3 regions of the Kitasatospora sp. NPDC056138 genome follow, and region 3 is predicted to be linked to each of the others. Evidence: riboswitches for the same ligand, from Rfam matches in the RefSeq annotation. Region 3 holds a riboswitch; each other region holds the start of a gene.

Region 1 (4,372 bases), on a different contig from region 3:
CGCCATCAGAGCGCCATCGCCTGGGCGCGGCGCTTGACCTCGGTGCCCCGGTTCTCACGCAGCGCCTGGATCGGGCTGCCGGGCAGCGACGGGTCCTCGGTGAACAGCCACTCGATGATCTCTTCGTCGGTGAACTTGCAGTCCCGCAGCACGGTCAGCGTGCCGCTGAGGTGCTTCACCAGGCCGTCGGCCTCGATGAACGCGGCCGGGACCTGAAGCGACCGGTTCTCGCCACGCCGGATGGCGATCAGCTGGCCGGTCTTCACCATGTTGCGGACTTCGGTCACCTGCACGCCCCACAGCTCGGAGATGTCGGGCAGGTACGTCCACTCGGGGACCAGGGCTTCAATCTTGGGATTGATCTCACTCACGGGACCAGACTCTCACCTCGCGGCGCTCCGGCGCACCTACCGCCTCCGGGACCGCCCCGCCACCCGCCGCCGGGTCGGCCGTCCTGGTACCTGGCGGAGCCGTAGGACATGCTCGCGGCCACGGTGGCCCGGGTCGCCGGGGTGTCGTGCGCGGCGGCCGGGGCGGCCGCCACCCGGTCGGGCTCGCCCCCGGCCGTGCGGTCGCCCCTAGGCCAGCGCCGCCTTCAGCTGGACGGACGGGTCGGCCGCCTTCGCCGGGTCCAGCACGGCGCCACCGGCGATCAGCCGCCGCGCCTGGTTGACGTCGCGCGGCCGGTCCACCCCGAGCACCCCGACCAGCCGGTCCTCGCGCAGCCAGAGCACCGCCCAGGACGGGTCCTGCGCCGAGCCGCGCCAGAGCAGCCGGTCCGCCCCGGCGTGCCGCCCGGCGTACTGGACCATCCGCCCGAACTGCTCCGACCAGAAGTACGGCACCGGGTCGTACGGGCCCTCGGTCTCCCGGCCGAGGGCCGCGCCGAGCACCGATGCGGCCACCGCACGGCCGGACTGGAGCGCGTGGTCCCAGTGCTGGACGGCCAGCCGGGTGCCGGACCGGGCGGAGGGGTACGAGACGCAGTCGCCGGCCGCCCAGACGTGCTCGGCGCTGGTGCGCAGTTGCCCGTCGACCAGGACCGCGCCGGTCGCGTCCAACTGGACGGCGCTACCCGCGAGCCAACCGGTGGCCGGGCGGGCGCCGATGCCGACCACGACCTCGTCGGCGGGCAGCCGGGTGCCGTCGGTGAGCAGCACCGCGTCCGGTTCGACGGCCGCGACGCCGGTGCCGCAGCGCAGTTCGACCCCGGCGGCGGCGTACCAGTCGGCCATCAGTGCGCCGAGTTCGGCGGGCAGGGCACCGGCCACCGGAGCCGGTCCGGCCTCGACCACCGTCACCTCGCAGCCCAACTGCCGTGCCACCGTGGCGGTCTCGGCGCCGATCCAGCCGGCCCCGACCAGCACCAGCCTGGCTCCGGGCACCAGTTCGGCCCGCAGCGCGAGCGCGTCGTCCACGGTGCGCAGCACCCGGGCGCGGTCGGATCCCGGCAGTGCGACCGGTGCGGCGCCGGTGGCGATCACCAGGCCGCCGTACGGGAGTTCACCGGCGCCGGTGTGCAGGACGCCGGGGGTCACGGCGGTGGCGCGGCGGCCCGGCAGCAGTTCGATGCCCAGGTGCTGCCAGTCGATGTCGAGCTCGGTGGAGTCCCGCTTGCCCAGCAGGACGTCCTTCGAGAGCGGGGGTCGGTCGTACGGCGGGTGCGGTTCCTCGCCGACCAGGGTTATCGGCCCGCGCCAGCCACCCTGCCGCAGCGCGAGCGCCGCCTGCGCCCCCGCCAGCCCGGCGCCCACGACGACGATCGGATCCGTGATGCTCAGCTCTGCCACGCGATCACCCTACCGAGCCGGATACCGGCGTCCGGGTGATTGTCCACAATGCGTATGTGCCTTCGGCCCGGCCGGCCCCCGGCGTTATGGTGGGTGGAGCATCACGGGAGCCCGGTGCACCGGGCTGAGAGGCGGGCTGAGGCGGCCTGCGACCGTCCGAACCTGATCCGGGTCATGCCGGCGAAGGGAGAGACGAGACTGTGGCACGTTCCGGAACCGGCGTGCTGGTGATCGGCGGCGGCATCATCGGGCTGGGAGTGGCCTGGCGGTCCGCCCAGCGCGGTCTGGCCGTCACGGTGGTCGACCCGGCCCACGGCGGCGGCGCGGCCCAGGTCGCGGCGGGGATGCTGGCGCCCGTCACCGAGCTCCAGTACGGCGAGGAGCCGCTGCTGCGGCTCGGCATGGCGTCCAACGAGCGGTACGCGGCCTTCGCCGCCGAGCTCTCCGCCCTCACCGGCCTGGACACCGGGTACCGGCAGACCGGCACCCTGGCGGTCGCCCTGGACTCCGACGACCGCGCGGAACTGCGTGAACTGCACGCCTTCCACCAGCGGCTCGGCCTCGACTCGCACTGGCTGACCGGCCGCGAGTGCCGGAAGCTGGAGCCCATGCTCGCCCCGGGAGTGCGCGGCGGGCTGCACGTCACGGACGACCACCAGGTGGACGGGCGCCGGCTGTCCGCTGCTCTGGTGCGCGCCTGCGAACTCGCCGGGGCGCGGCTGCACCGTGCCGAGGCCACCGAGCTGCTGGTCGAGGACGGGCGGGCGACCGGGGTCCGTCTGTCCACCGGCGAGACCCGGTACGCCGAGCAGATCGTGCTGGCCGCGGGTTCGCGCAGCCATCTGCTGCCCGGCCTGCCCGAGGGCGTGCTGCCCCCCGTCCGGCCGGTCAAGGGCCAGGTACTGCGGCTGCACATGCCCGACGCGCTCCTCGCGGTCCAGGGCGGCACGCCGTTCCTCTCCCGCAACGTCCGCGCGGTGGTGCGCGGTCAGCACATCTACCTGGTCCCGCGCGCCGACGGCGAGCTGGTGATCGGCGCGACCACCGAGGAGCAGGGCTACGACACCACGGTCACGGCCGGAGGGGTCTACGAACTGCTGCGGGACGCGCACGAGTTGGTCCCGGGACTGACCGAACTGCCGCTGGTGGAGACCAACGCGGGGCTACGGCCCGGCTCACCGGACAACGCCCCGCTGCTCGGCCCGAGCGCCCTCCCCGGACTGGTCGCGGCCACCGGCCACTACCGCAACGGCGTACTGCTCACCCCGGTGACGGCCGACCTGCTCGCCGACTACCTGGCCACCGGGGTCACCCCCGAACTCGCCGCCCCCTTCTCCCCCAGCCGCTTCGGCACAAAGGTCCCCGCATGAACGAGATCCCACTCACCGTCAACGGCGAGCCGCGCCGGATTCCGCCCGCGACCACGCTCGCCGAGGTGGTCGCCACGCTGAGCAAGGCCCCGCAGGGAGTGGCCGCCGCACTGAACGAGGCCGTCGTCCCGCGCAGCGCGTGGGCCGACACCGTCCTGGACGCGGGCGACCGCATCGAGATCCTCACCGCCGTCCAGGGAGGATGAGCCGCGCCATGGCTGACGATCTGCTGACCATCGCCGGCACCACCTTCAACTCCCGCCTGATCATGGGCACCGGCGGTGCGCCGAGTCTGGAGATCCTGGAGCAGGCGCTGCGCGTCTCGGGCACCGAACTGACCACCGTCGCGATGCGCAGGGTCAACCCGGGCACCCAGGGCTCGGTACTGGACGTCCTGACCCGCAACGGCATCCGCATCCTCCCCAACACCGCCGGCTGCTTCACCGCCGGAGAGGCCGTGCTGACCGCGCGGCTGGCCCGCGAGGCGCTCGGCACCGACTGGGTCAAGCTCGAAGTCATCGCGGACGAACGCACCCTGCTGCCCGACCCGATCGAACTCCTCGACGCCGCCGAGACCTTGGTCGACGACGGCTTCACCGTGCTCCCGTACACCAACGATGACCCGGTGCTGGCGCGGAAGCTGGAGGACGTCGGCTGCGCGGCGATCATGCCGCTGGGCTCACCGATCGGCTCGGGCCTGGGCATCCGCAACCCGCACAACTTCCAGCTGATCGTCGAGAGCGCGAACGTCCCGGTGATCCTGGACGCGGGCGCCGGCACCGCCTCCGACGTGGCGCTGGCGATGGAACTCGGCTGCGCCGCGGTCATGTTGGCCTCCGCGGTCACCCGCGCCCAGGAGCCGGTGCTGATGGCCGAGGCGATGCGGCACGCGGCCGAGGCGGGCCGCCTCGCCCACCGGGCAGGCCGCATCCCGCGCCGCTTCCACGCCGAGGCCTCCTCCGCGATGGCCGGCCGTGCCGACCTCGACCACCGCGAGCGGCCCGCGTTCTAGGGCGCGGGCTTCGGGAGCGCGGGAAACCACGCGGCACGGCGGGGTCCGGGGGGTGCGACGCGCCCCCCGGGCCCGGCCGGGCAGCGGTGTCCTTCGGCCCGGGCGGCGCCCCGCGCCCCGGAGAACCGCTGCCCGCGGGTTCGCTCCGAAGGGCCCTGTCTGCGACCCCATACACTCCTCTGGTGGACATGACGCTCGAC
Region 2 (4,372 bases), on a different contig from region 3:
GGCGGGGAGGGTCTCGTCGTGGAACTCGCGGGCGGTCTCCGGGTCGAGGGCCAGGTTGAACTGGTCCTCCCAGCGGAACTCGAAGCGGGCGTCGGAGAGCGCGTCGTCCCAGGCTTGCGCGCCGGGGTGGCCCTTGGCCAGGTCGGCGGCGTGGGCGGCGATCTTGTAGGTGATGACGCCGGTCTTCACGTCGTCCCGGTTGGGGAGGCCCAGGTGCTCCTTGGGCGTGACGTAGCAGAGCATGGCGGTGCCCCACCAGGCGATCATCGCGGCGCCGATGCCCGAGGTGATGTGGTCGTAGCCGGGGGCGACGTCCGTGGTCAGCGGGCCGAGGGTGTAGAACGGCGCCTCGTCGCAGATCTCCTTCTGGAGATCCATGTTCTCCTTGATCTTGTTCATCGGGACGTGGCCCGGTCCCTCGATCATCACCTGGACGTCCTTGGCGCGGGCGATCCGCCCGAGCTCGCCCAGCGTCTGCAGCTCGGCGAACTGCGCCTCGTCGTTGGCGTCCGCGATCGAGCCCGGACGCAGGCCGTCACCGAGCGAGAAGGTGACGTCGTAGGAGCGCAGGATGTCGCAGAGCTCCTCGAAGTTGGTGTAGAGGAAGTTCTCCTGGTGGTGCGCCAGGCACCAGGCCGCCATGATCGAGCCGCCGCGCGAGACGATGCCGGTCTTGCGCCGGGCCGTCAGCGGGACGTAGCGCAGCAGCACGCCCGCGTGGACGGTCATGTAGTCGACGCCCTGCTCGCACTGCTCGATGATGGTGTCGCGGTAGACCTCCCAGCTCAGGTCCTCGGCCCTGCCGTCGACCTTCTCCAGCGCCTGGTAGAGCGGCACGGTGCCGATCGGCACGGGGGAGTTGCGCAGGATCCACTCGCGGGTGGTGTGGATGTTCCGGCCGGTGGAGAGGTCCATCACCGTGTCGGCGCCCCAGCGGGTCGCCCAGGTCATCTTCTCCACCTCCTCCTCGATGGAGGAGGTCACCGCGCTGTTGCCGATGTTGGCGTTGATCTTGACGAGGAAGTTGGTGCCGATGATGGCCGGCTCGACCTCGGGGTGGTTCACGTTCAGCGGGATGACGGCCCGTCCGGCCGCGACCTCGGCCCGGACGAACTCCGCCTCCAGGCCCTCGCGCAGCGCGATGAACTCCATCTCCGGGGTGACGATGCCCCGCTTGGCGTAGCCGAGTTGGGTCACCGCGGCCCCGTCGCGACCGCGCAGCGGGCGGCGCGGTCGGCCCGGGAAGACCGCGTCCAGGTTGCGCAGGTTGCCGCCGCGCGGCGAGGTGTGCTTGATCCCGTCGTCCTCCGGGCGCGCCTCGCGGCCGTCGTACTCCTCGACGTCGCCGCGCTGGCGGATCCACGGGTCGCGCAGCGCGGGCAGGCCGCGGCGGACGTCGGGCTCGTACGCGGGGTCGGTGTACGGGCCGGAGGTGTCGTACAGCGGAACGGACCTGCCGTTGGTGAGCCGGACCTCGCGGAACGGGACCCGCAGGTCGGGCCGGGAGCCCTCGCGGTACGCCTTGCGCCATGCCGGGGTCGGGTAGCCGGTGCCCGCGCTGGTGACGGCCTCGGACGTGCTGCGGGCAGGCTGCTGTGCATCAAAAGTGGTCATGTCGGACCCTCTACTCCCTACGCCGGCATTACCCGGTCCAGGTTCCTGCGGTCGGCGCAGCGTTCGGTACGCAGGTACCGGTCAGCGCCCTCTCAGCCCGGTGCTCCGAGCTCCCGTGTCGGCAGGCGGTGTTGCCTGCGTCAGACGTCCAACACCGTAGCGGGCGGATCGCAGCTGGTCCAGATGGGTTCCGGTCGTCCGGGGCGGCGGGCAGACTGGGGCTCATGGTGGGCTACACGGGCCGGGTCACCGGCAGGGTCGGTGCCGGACTGGTGGGCGAGGTGCTGCTGCACGTGCCCGAGCGGCAGGGGACGGAGGCGTTCCTGGCGTACCCGTCGGTGGCGGACGAGACGCTGACGGTCGGCACGCCGGTGGTCGTGGTGGAGTACCAGCCTCCGCGCACGGTCTACGTGGTCCGTGCGCTGGCCTGAGACCGGTCGGCCCGGGACCGGTCGGCCGATGGACGGTCAGCCTGCGCCCGGTCGGCCCGGGAGCACTGCGAGACGTGAAGCCTGACGCGAACTCCGTCAGGTTCCGCGCGGACGTGGTGGAGGCGGCATCCGACTCGTCCGCATTGTCGCCACGTTGACGCAATCTTGACGGGTTCGATGCAGAACACGGACCGCCCGAGCTTCCCAATGGATCTCGCGGGGCGCAGAATTTCCTGCTGCCACCGGTTCCGCGCCATTCCTGCACAACAGAGCGCAGCCACGGAACCGGTGCCCTGAAGGGGGAGAAAGCCGATGTTGATCGGCGCCGTGGGAGCCGTCGTTGCTCTCGTTGTCATCGTGACCGTCTTCAAGCTCATGTGGCGTGTGGCCGAGCCGAACGAAGCACTGGTCATCTCCGGATCCAGGCACCGCGCCGAGGGGGTCGGCGAGAGCATGGGATTCCGGATCGTCACCGGGCGGGGAACGCTCGTGACGCCCGGCGTGCAGGTGGTCCGCCGACTGTCGCTCGACCTCAACGAGGCCGACCTGGATGTCGAGTGCGTGACCTCGCAGGGAATTCCCGTGCACGTCAAGGGAGTTGTCATCTTCAAGGTCGGCGACGACGCGGTTTCGATCGCCAACGCCGCCCGCCGCTTCCTGGACCAGCAGAAGCTGATGGGCCAGCGGGTGCACAACGTCTTCGCCGGTCACCTCCGGTCCATCGTCGGTGGGCTGACCGTGGAGGACATGATCCGCGACCGCGAGCGGCTGACCGGGGAGACCCGGGCCGCGTCCGGCTCGGAGATGGAGAAGCTCGGTCTGATCATCGACTCGCTGCAGATCCAGGAGATCCTCGACCCGACCGGCTACATCACCAACCTGGCCGCGCCGCACGCCGCCGCCGTCCAGCGGGACGCCCGCATCGCGGCCGCCGCGGCCGACCGGGCGGCCACCGAGGCCGAGCAGGAGGCCTTCGCCCGCAAGGCCGAGGCGACCCGCAACTCCGGTATCCAGCAGGCCGGTTACCAGGCCGAGATGGACACCGCCGCCGCCCGCGCGCTGCAGGCGGGCCCGCTGGCACAGGCCGCCGCCCGGCAGGAGGTCGTGGTCCAGGAGACCAAGGTGGCCGAGCTGGAGGCGCACCGCAAGGAGCAGCAGCTCCAGGCGGACGTCCGCAAGCCGGCCGACGCCCGTGCCTACGAGACCCGTACCAAGGCCGAGGCCGACCGTGACGCCCGTATCTCGGCGGCCCAGGCACTGGCCAAGGAGACCGAGCTGAAGGCCGCCGCCGAGGCGAACCGGGTGAAGATCGCCGCCGGCGCCGAGGCCGAGGCCACCCGGGCCCGGGGTCTGGCCGCCGCCGAGGCGACCAAGGCGACCGGTCAGGCGGAGGCCGCGGCCGCGGAGGCCAAGGGTCTCGCCCAGGCCGAGGCGGCCCGGGCGCTGGGTCTGGCCGAGGCCGAGGCGATCAAGGCCCGCGCGGCCGCGCTCGCCGAGAACCAGGAGGCCGTGGTCGCCCAGCAGCTCGCCGAGAACTGGCCCGAGATCGTCCGTGCGGGCGCCGAGGCCTTCGGCAACGTGGACCACATGGTGCTGCTGAACGGTGCCGACGGCATGGGCGAGATGTTCGCCAAGGCGCTGACCATGGGCGGCACCGGCCTCGGCCTGGCCCGCCAGCTGCTCTCCGCGATGAACGCCGGCGGCGAGGGCGGTGCCGCGGTGGCCGCTCCGGGCGTGACGGCCACCGGCGCCGCCGCGAAGCCGGTCAGCCAGGCGATTCCGGTGCAGGAGCAGCAGGGCTGATCCGCTGACCGGCACAGCACACCGGGCCCGGTCGCCTTCGTCGGCGACCGGGCCCGGTGCGGTGTTCAGGGAAGTCTCGGAGCCGGGGGTCAGGCGTGCTCGGTCTCGGCGACGACCAGGCCGTACAGCCGGCCGGCGAAGGCGTTCCCGACCACGATGCCGAGGACGATCGCGCAGACCATGAAGACCGAGCCCAGCCAGGCCATGGTGGCCACCGGCAGGGTGTACGCGCCGATCACCTTGGCCACGCACTCGGCCACCAGCACGGTGCCCCAGACCAGCGAGAAGGCCCGCTCGTGGCGCCGGAAGGACACCGTGGCACCCGCCGAGGCCGCCGTGCCGGACGCCAGCCGGTCCCAGGCCGCCGACTTGGCGGCGTCGCCCTTGACGATGAAGGGCCGCATCCCGGCGGTCATCATCGGACGTCCGGCGAGGACCGAGCCCAGCACGGCGAGGCCGATCACGCTGCTGATCGCACCGTCCTTGGCGATCATCAGCCGGGCGTCCCCGGTGACCAGCGAGAG
Region 3 (4,372 bases):
GTGCCCTGGACCGGGCCGGTCTGGATCTGGGCGCCGTCGCCCTTGTAGTCGTCGTTGCGCAGGATCCCGAGGATCGCGTAGACCGGCGTACCGGTCTTGATCAGGTCCTGGGCCACCCGGGCGGCCTGGTTGACCGGGATGGCGAAGCCCAGGCCGATGCTGCCCGCCCGGCCGTTGGAGCCGCCGGTGTTGGACTGGATCGCCGAGTTGATGCCGATCACCGCGCCGGCGCTGTTGAGCAGCGGCCCGCCGGAGTTGCCCGGGTTGATCGAGGCGTCGGTCTGCAGCGCGTTCATGTAGGACGACTGCGCGCCGGTCTCGTCGCCGGAGGCCACCGGACGGTCCTTGGCGCTGACGATGCCGGTGGTGACGGTGCCTTCGAGGCCGTACGGCGCGCCGATGGCGATGGTGGCGTCGCCGACCGCGACCTTGTCGGAGTCGCCGAGCGGGAGCGGGACCAGCTTGTCCTTCGGCGGGTCGTCGAGCCGGATCACCGCCACGTCGTAGCCCTGGGCCCGGCCGACCACCGAGGCGGTGTAGGCGGAGCCGTCCGAGAACTTGACGGTCAGCTTGCCGCCGTTGGCCGCCGGGGCGACCACGTGGTTGTTGGTGAGGATGTGGCCCTCGGTGTCGAAGACGAAGCCCGTACCGGTGCCGGACTCCTGCGAGCCCTGGGCCTTGATGGTGACCACGCTGGGCAGCGCCTTGGCGGCGATCCCGGCGACCGACTCGGGCGACCGGTCGACGGTCCTGTCCCCGGCCTGGATGGTGGTGCTGGTGTGGCTGGCGCCGGAGTTGGCCGTGCTGCCGACGTTGCCGTTGACCGCGGCGCCGACCGCACCGCCCGCGAGACCCGCCACCAGGGCGACCGCCGCGATCAGGGCGACCAGGCCGCCGCGCTTGCGGGTCGGCGGCTTCGGAGCGCCGAAGTCGTCCGGGTAGCCGGGGACACCGGGCTCGCCCGGACCGGCCGGGGGCGCACCCCAGCCGCCGAGCGGCTGGCCTGCGCCGAACGGGTGGTGCGGCTGCCCCTCGGCGGCGAACGCGGTGGTCTGCTCGGCCGGGGCGCCCGGCGCCGCGTACGGGTTCTCGGCGGGCGGCGCGGCCTGGACCACCGGCGGCGGCGCGTCCAGGTAGCCCGGCGCGGCCGGGGCCGCGGGCGGCGGGGCGTCCAGGTAGCCGGGGGCCGGCGCGGCGGGAGCGGACCCGGCCGGCGCGGAGGAGGACGCAGAAGGGGCGGACTCGGAAGACTCGGCGTCCTCCGAGGCGCTCAGCTTGGTGAAGGAGAGCGTCGGCGCGGACTCGACGACCGGCGGCGCGTCGGCCGTCCCGGTGTCATGAGCCGGACCCACCACCCCCTGACCGTCGGAGGTGCGCGCCTCCTCCGGCCCGGTGGACCCACTCGCGTGCTCGGTGCTCACGGACGACCTCCATAGCTGACAGGACCTTGGCCCATAGTTTTTCGCATCCGGGATTCAGATGCCGTAAGGAGCGTTCTGAAGAACTCGTGAGAATCCTTAACCAATCCCGACATGCCCCCGACAGATACGCCACCGACAGGGTGCACCGTCCGTCCGTGATCCGGACAGCCGCCCCCGGGCCTTGGGGGTTCCGGCGCCCGGCGGTTACCCTGGCCGCTCCAAACTGACACGCGGGAGCTTGGACCGTCCAGGCTGAGAGTGCGCCGATCGGACCGTACGCCATTCATCATGGCGGCGGGCACGAGGGGGCGCAGACCGCTCGAACCTGTCCGGGTAATGCCGGCGTAGGGAGCATCGGCCATGTCGGCTGTCTCTGCACCATCCTCCGACGCGTCCGCGAGAGCCTCCGAGCGCTCCGAAGCACCGCTGACGCTCGACACCGCACCGCCGCGCACGCTCGGCTTCCGCGACCAGTTCGCGCTCTGGGCCAACCTCGGGGTCAGCCTGATGGGCTTCAGCGGTGCGGCCACCGTGCTCGGCGCGGCCGGGTCCGAGCTGTCCTTCACGGCGGCCGTGACGGCGATCGTGGCGGGCACGGTGATCGGTACCGCGATGCTCGGCGTGGCCGCGCTGATCGGCGCCCGGACGGGTGCCCCCGCGATGGCCTCGCTGCGCGGCCTGTTCGGCACGAAGCTCTCCTACCTGCCGACGGTGCTGAACATCGCCCAGTGCATCGGCTGGGGCGTCTACGAGCTCATGGTGATCGCCATGGGCGCGCAGGCGGTGGTCGGCACGGACGGCTGGCGCTGGCTGTTCGTGGTGCTGGCGGGTGCGGTGACCACGGTGCTGACCATCTGGCCGCTGGGTTCGATCGCGGTGCTGCGCAGGTACGTCGCCGCGGCGGTGGGCCTGGCGATGGTGTACTTCACCGTCCAGCTGGGCCGTCTGGGCTTCCCCGACCCGGGCGCGGGCAACTGGAACGGCTTCCTGCACGCGACCGACGCGATCGTGGCCGTCTCGATCTCCTTCGTCCCGCTGGCCGCGGACTACACCCGGCACTCGCGCACCCAGGGCGGCGCGTTCTGGGGCACCTTCTCCGGCTACACGGTGGCCCAGGTCTGGTGCTACGTGCTGGGCCTGATCGCGCTGCTGCAGTCCGGCGGCGACGTCTCGAAGATCTTCTCCTCGTTCACCGGGGTCGCGGCCGGCTGGGTCTTCCTGCTGGTGCTGGTGCTGCGGGAGACCGACCAGTCGTTCGCCAACGTGTACTCGACCGCGATGTCGGTCCACAACCTGTTCCCCCGGGTGGACCGCCGCGTGCTGACCGGCGGGATCGGGGTGCTGGTCACCGTGCTGGCGCTGCAGATCCAGGAGTTCACCGCCTCGTACTACAACTTCCTCGGCCTGATCGGCTCGGTGTTCGTGCCGCTGCTGGCGGTGCTCGCGGTGGACTACTTCCTCGGCGCGGGACGCCACGGCTGGAACCTCGACCAGGACGCCCCGACCCGCTGGCTGATGCTGGCGCCGTGGCTGCTCGGCTTCGCCACCTACCAGTTCCTGGCACCGACGCCGATCGCCGACTGGTGGACCGGTCTGTGGACGGACCTCCAGTCCGCCGTGCACTTCACGCCGCAGGAGTGGAGCTCCGCCTCGCTGTTCGGTTTCCTGGTACCGGCGTTGGCCACCTGGCTGCTGACCCTGGTCCGCCGCGACGAGACCGTCGGCTGACCCGATCCGCCCTTCCCGAAGTGATCCGTCCCCGGAGCGAACCCGGGGACGGATTCGTTTTCCGCCACATTTCTCCCGGCACAGGTTTTCTTCACCACGAGTTCCCCGTGCCGACGGCTCCGGTCCATCCGGGGCCTCGTAGGCTTGGCGCCGTGGAAACCCGGAACCTCTCAGCGTCGGCGCCAGGAACCCTCGACCGCGAGGCCGTCCGGGTCATCGCGCACCGGGGCTCCTCCGCCGCCCTCCCCGAGCACACCCTCGCCGCCTACCGCCGGGCGATCGAGGAGGGGGCCGACGGCCTGGAGTGCGACGTACGGCTGACCGCCGACGGCCAGTTGGTCTGCGTCCACGACCGTACGGTCCGGCGCACCTCGAACGGGCAGGGCACGGTGTCCGCGATGACGCTGGCCGAACTCTCCCGGCTGGACTTCGGCTCCTGGAAGTCGCCCGAGGCGCCCGAGCCCAGCCCCGTCCTCACCCTGGCCGAGCTGCTGGAACTGGTCGCCGACGCCGGGCGGCGGATCGAGCTGGCGATCGAGACCAAGCACCCGACCCGGCACGGCGGCCGGACCGAGACGGAACTGCTGCGCATGCTGGGGCACTACGGCCTGCTGCCCGCGATGTCCGGCGAGTCCGCGGTCCGGGTCATGAGCTTCTCCGAGCTCTCGCTGCGCCGGATCCGCCGTGCCGCACCGGCGATCCCCACCGTCTACCTGCTGGAACGCCGACTGCCGCTGCTCGGCCGGACCAGGGCGCTGCCCGGCGGCGCCCGGATCGCCGGCCCCGGCATCGAGCTGATCCGGGCCGACCCCGGCCTGGTACCGGCGCTCCGGCGGGCCGGGCACCGGGTGCACGTGTGGACGGTGGACGACCCGGCGGACGTCGAGTACTGCCTGGAGCTCGGCGTGGAGGCGCTGATCACCAACCGCCCGCGCGAGGTGCTGGCCCAACTGGGCCGCTGAGCAGGCCACCAGGCACCCCGGCGGTACTCCTGCCGCGCCTTCGGCGGTACCCCTGCCGCTCCCCCGTGGCAGGAGCGGCGACAGGACCGGCGACAGGACCGGCGACAGGCGCCGCCAGTGGCAGGTGAATTGGTGCACGCGGGCGTGAAGCGGGCGCAAACAGCGGCGCAAACACGGCTCAAGCCACTCGTGTTGGCGAATTCCATACGCTTTCACAACAGTGCGTGAGCAGGTAATCACCATTTGCGTACCGTGAGTTGC

The links. A riboswitch is a leader RNA that binds a small molecule or an ion and turns the genes downstream of it on or off. The one in region 3 is predicted to bind thiamine pyrophosphate.
Region 1: it holds a riboswitch for thiamine pyrophosphate, as region 3 does, so the genes downstream of both, thiO (glycine oxidase ThiO) here and ACFC1R_RS30150 (purine-cytosine permease family protein) in region 3, are expected to answer to the same signal.
Region 2: it holds a riboswitch for thiamine pyrophosphate, as region 3 does, so the genes downstream of both, thiC (phosphomethylpyrimidine synthase ThiC) here and ACFC1R_RS30150 (purine-cytosine permease family protein) in region 3, are expected to answer to the same signal.

The regions. Positions count from the first base shown of each region.
Region 1 is NZ_JBHJVK010000005.1:205,707-210,078, reverse strand. It holds gene thiE (thiamine phosphate synthase) at 1-6, opposite strand, end outside; gene ACFC1R_RS05940 (Rv2175c family DNA-binding protein) at 6-371, opposite strand; gene ACFC1R_RS05935 (NAD(P)/FAD-dependent oxidoreductase) at 579-1,790, opposite strand; TPP riboswitch at 1,884-1,996, shown strand; gene thiO (glycine oxidase ThiO) at 1,991-3,160, shown strand; gene thiS (sulfur carrier protein ThiS) at 3,157-3,366, shown strand; gene ACFC1R_RS05920 (thiazole synthase) at 3,375-4,172, shown strand; gene pknB (Stk1 family PASTA domain-containing Ser/Thr kinase) at 4,361-4,372, shown strand, end outside.
Region 2 is NZ_JBHJVK010000002.1:202,791-207,162, reverse strand. It holds gene thiC (phosphomethylpyrimidine synthase ThiC) at 1-1,614, opposite strand, end outside; TPP riboswitch at 1,612-1,741, opposite strand; gene ACFC1R_RS02455 (hypothetical protein) at 1,839-2,045, shown strand; gene ACFC1R_RS02450 (SPFH domain-containing protein) at 2,358-3,848, shown strand; gene ACFC1R_RS02445 (VC0807 family protein) at 3,938-4,372, opposite strand, start outside.
Region 3 is NZ_JBHJVK010000064.1:26,923-31,294, forward strand. It holds gene ACFC1R_RS30145 (S1C family serine protease) at 1-1,421, opposite strand, end outside; TPP riboswitch at 1,642-1,789, shown strand; gene ACFC1R_RS30150 (purine-cytosine permease family protein) at 1,782-3,149, shown strand; gene ACFC1R_RS30155 (glycerophosphodiester phosphodiesterase) at 3,302-4,111, shown strand.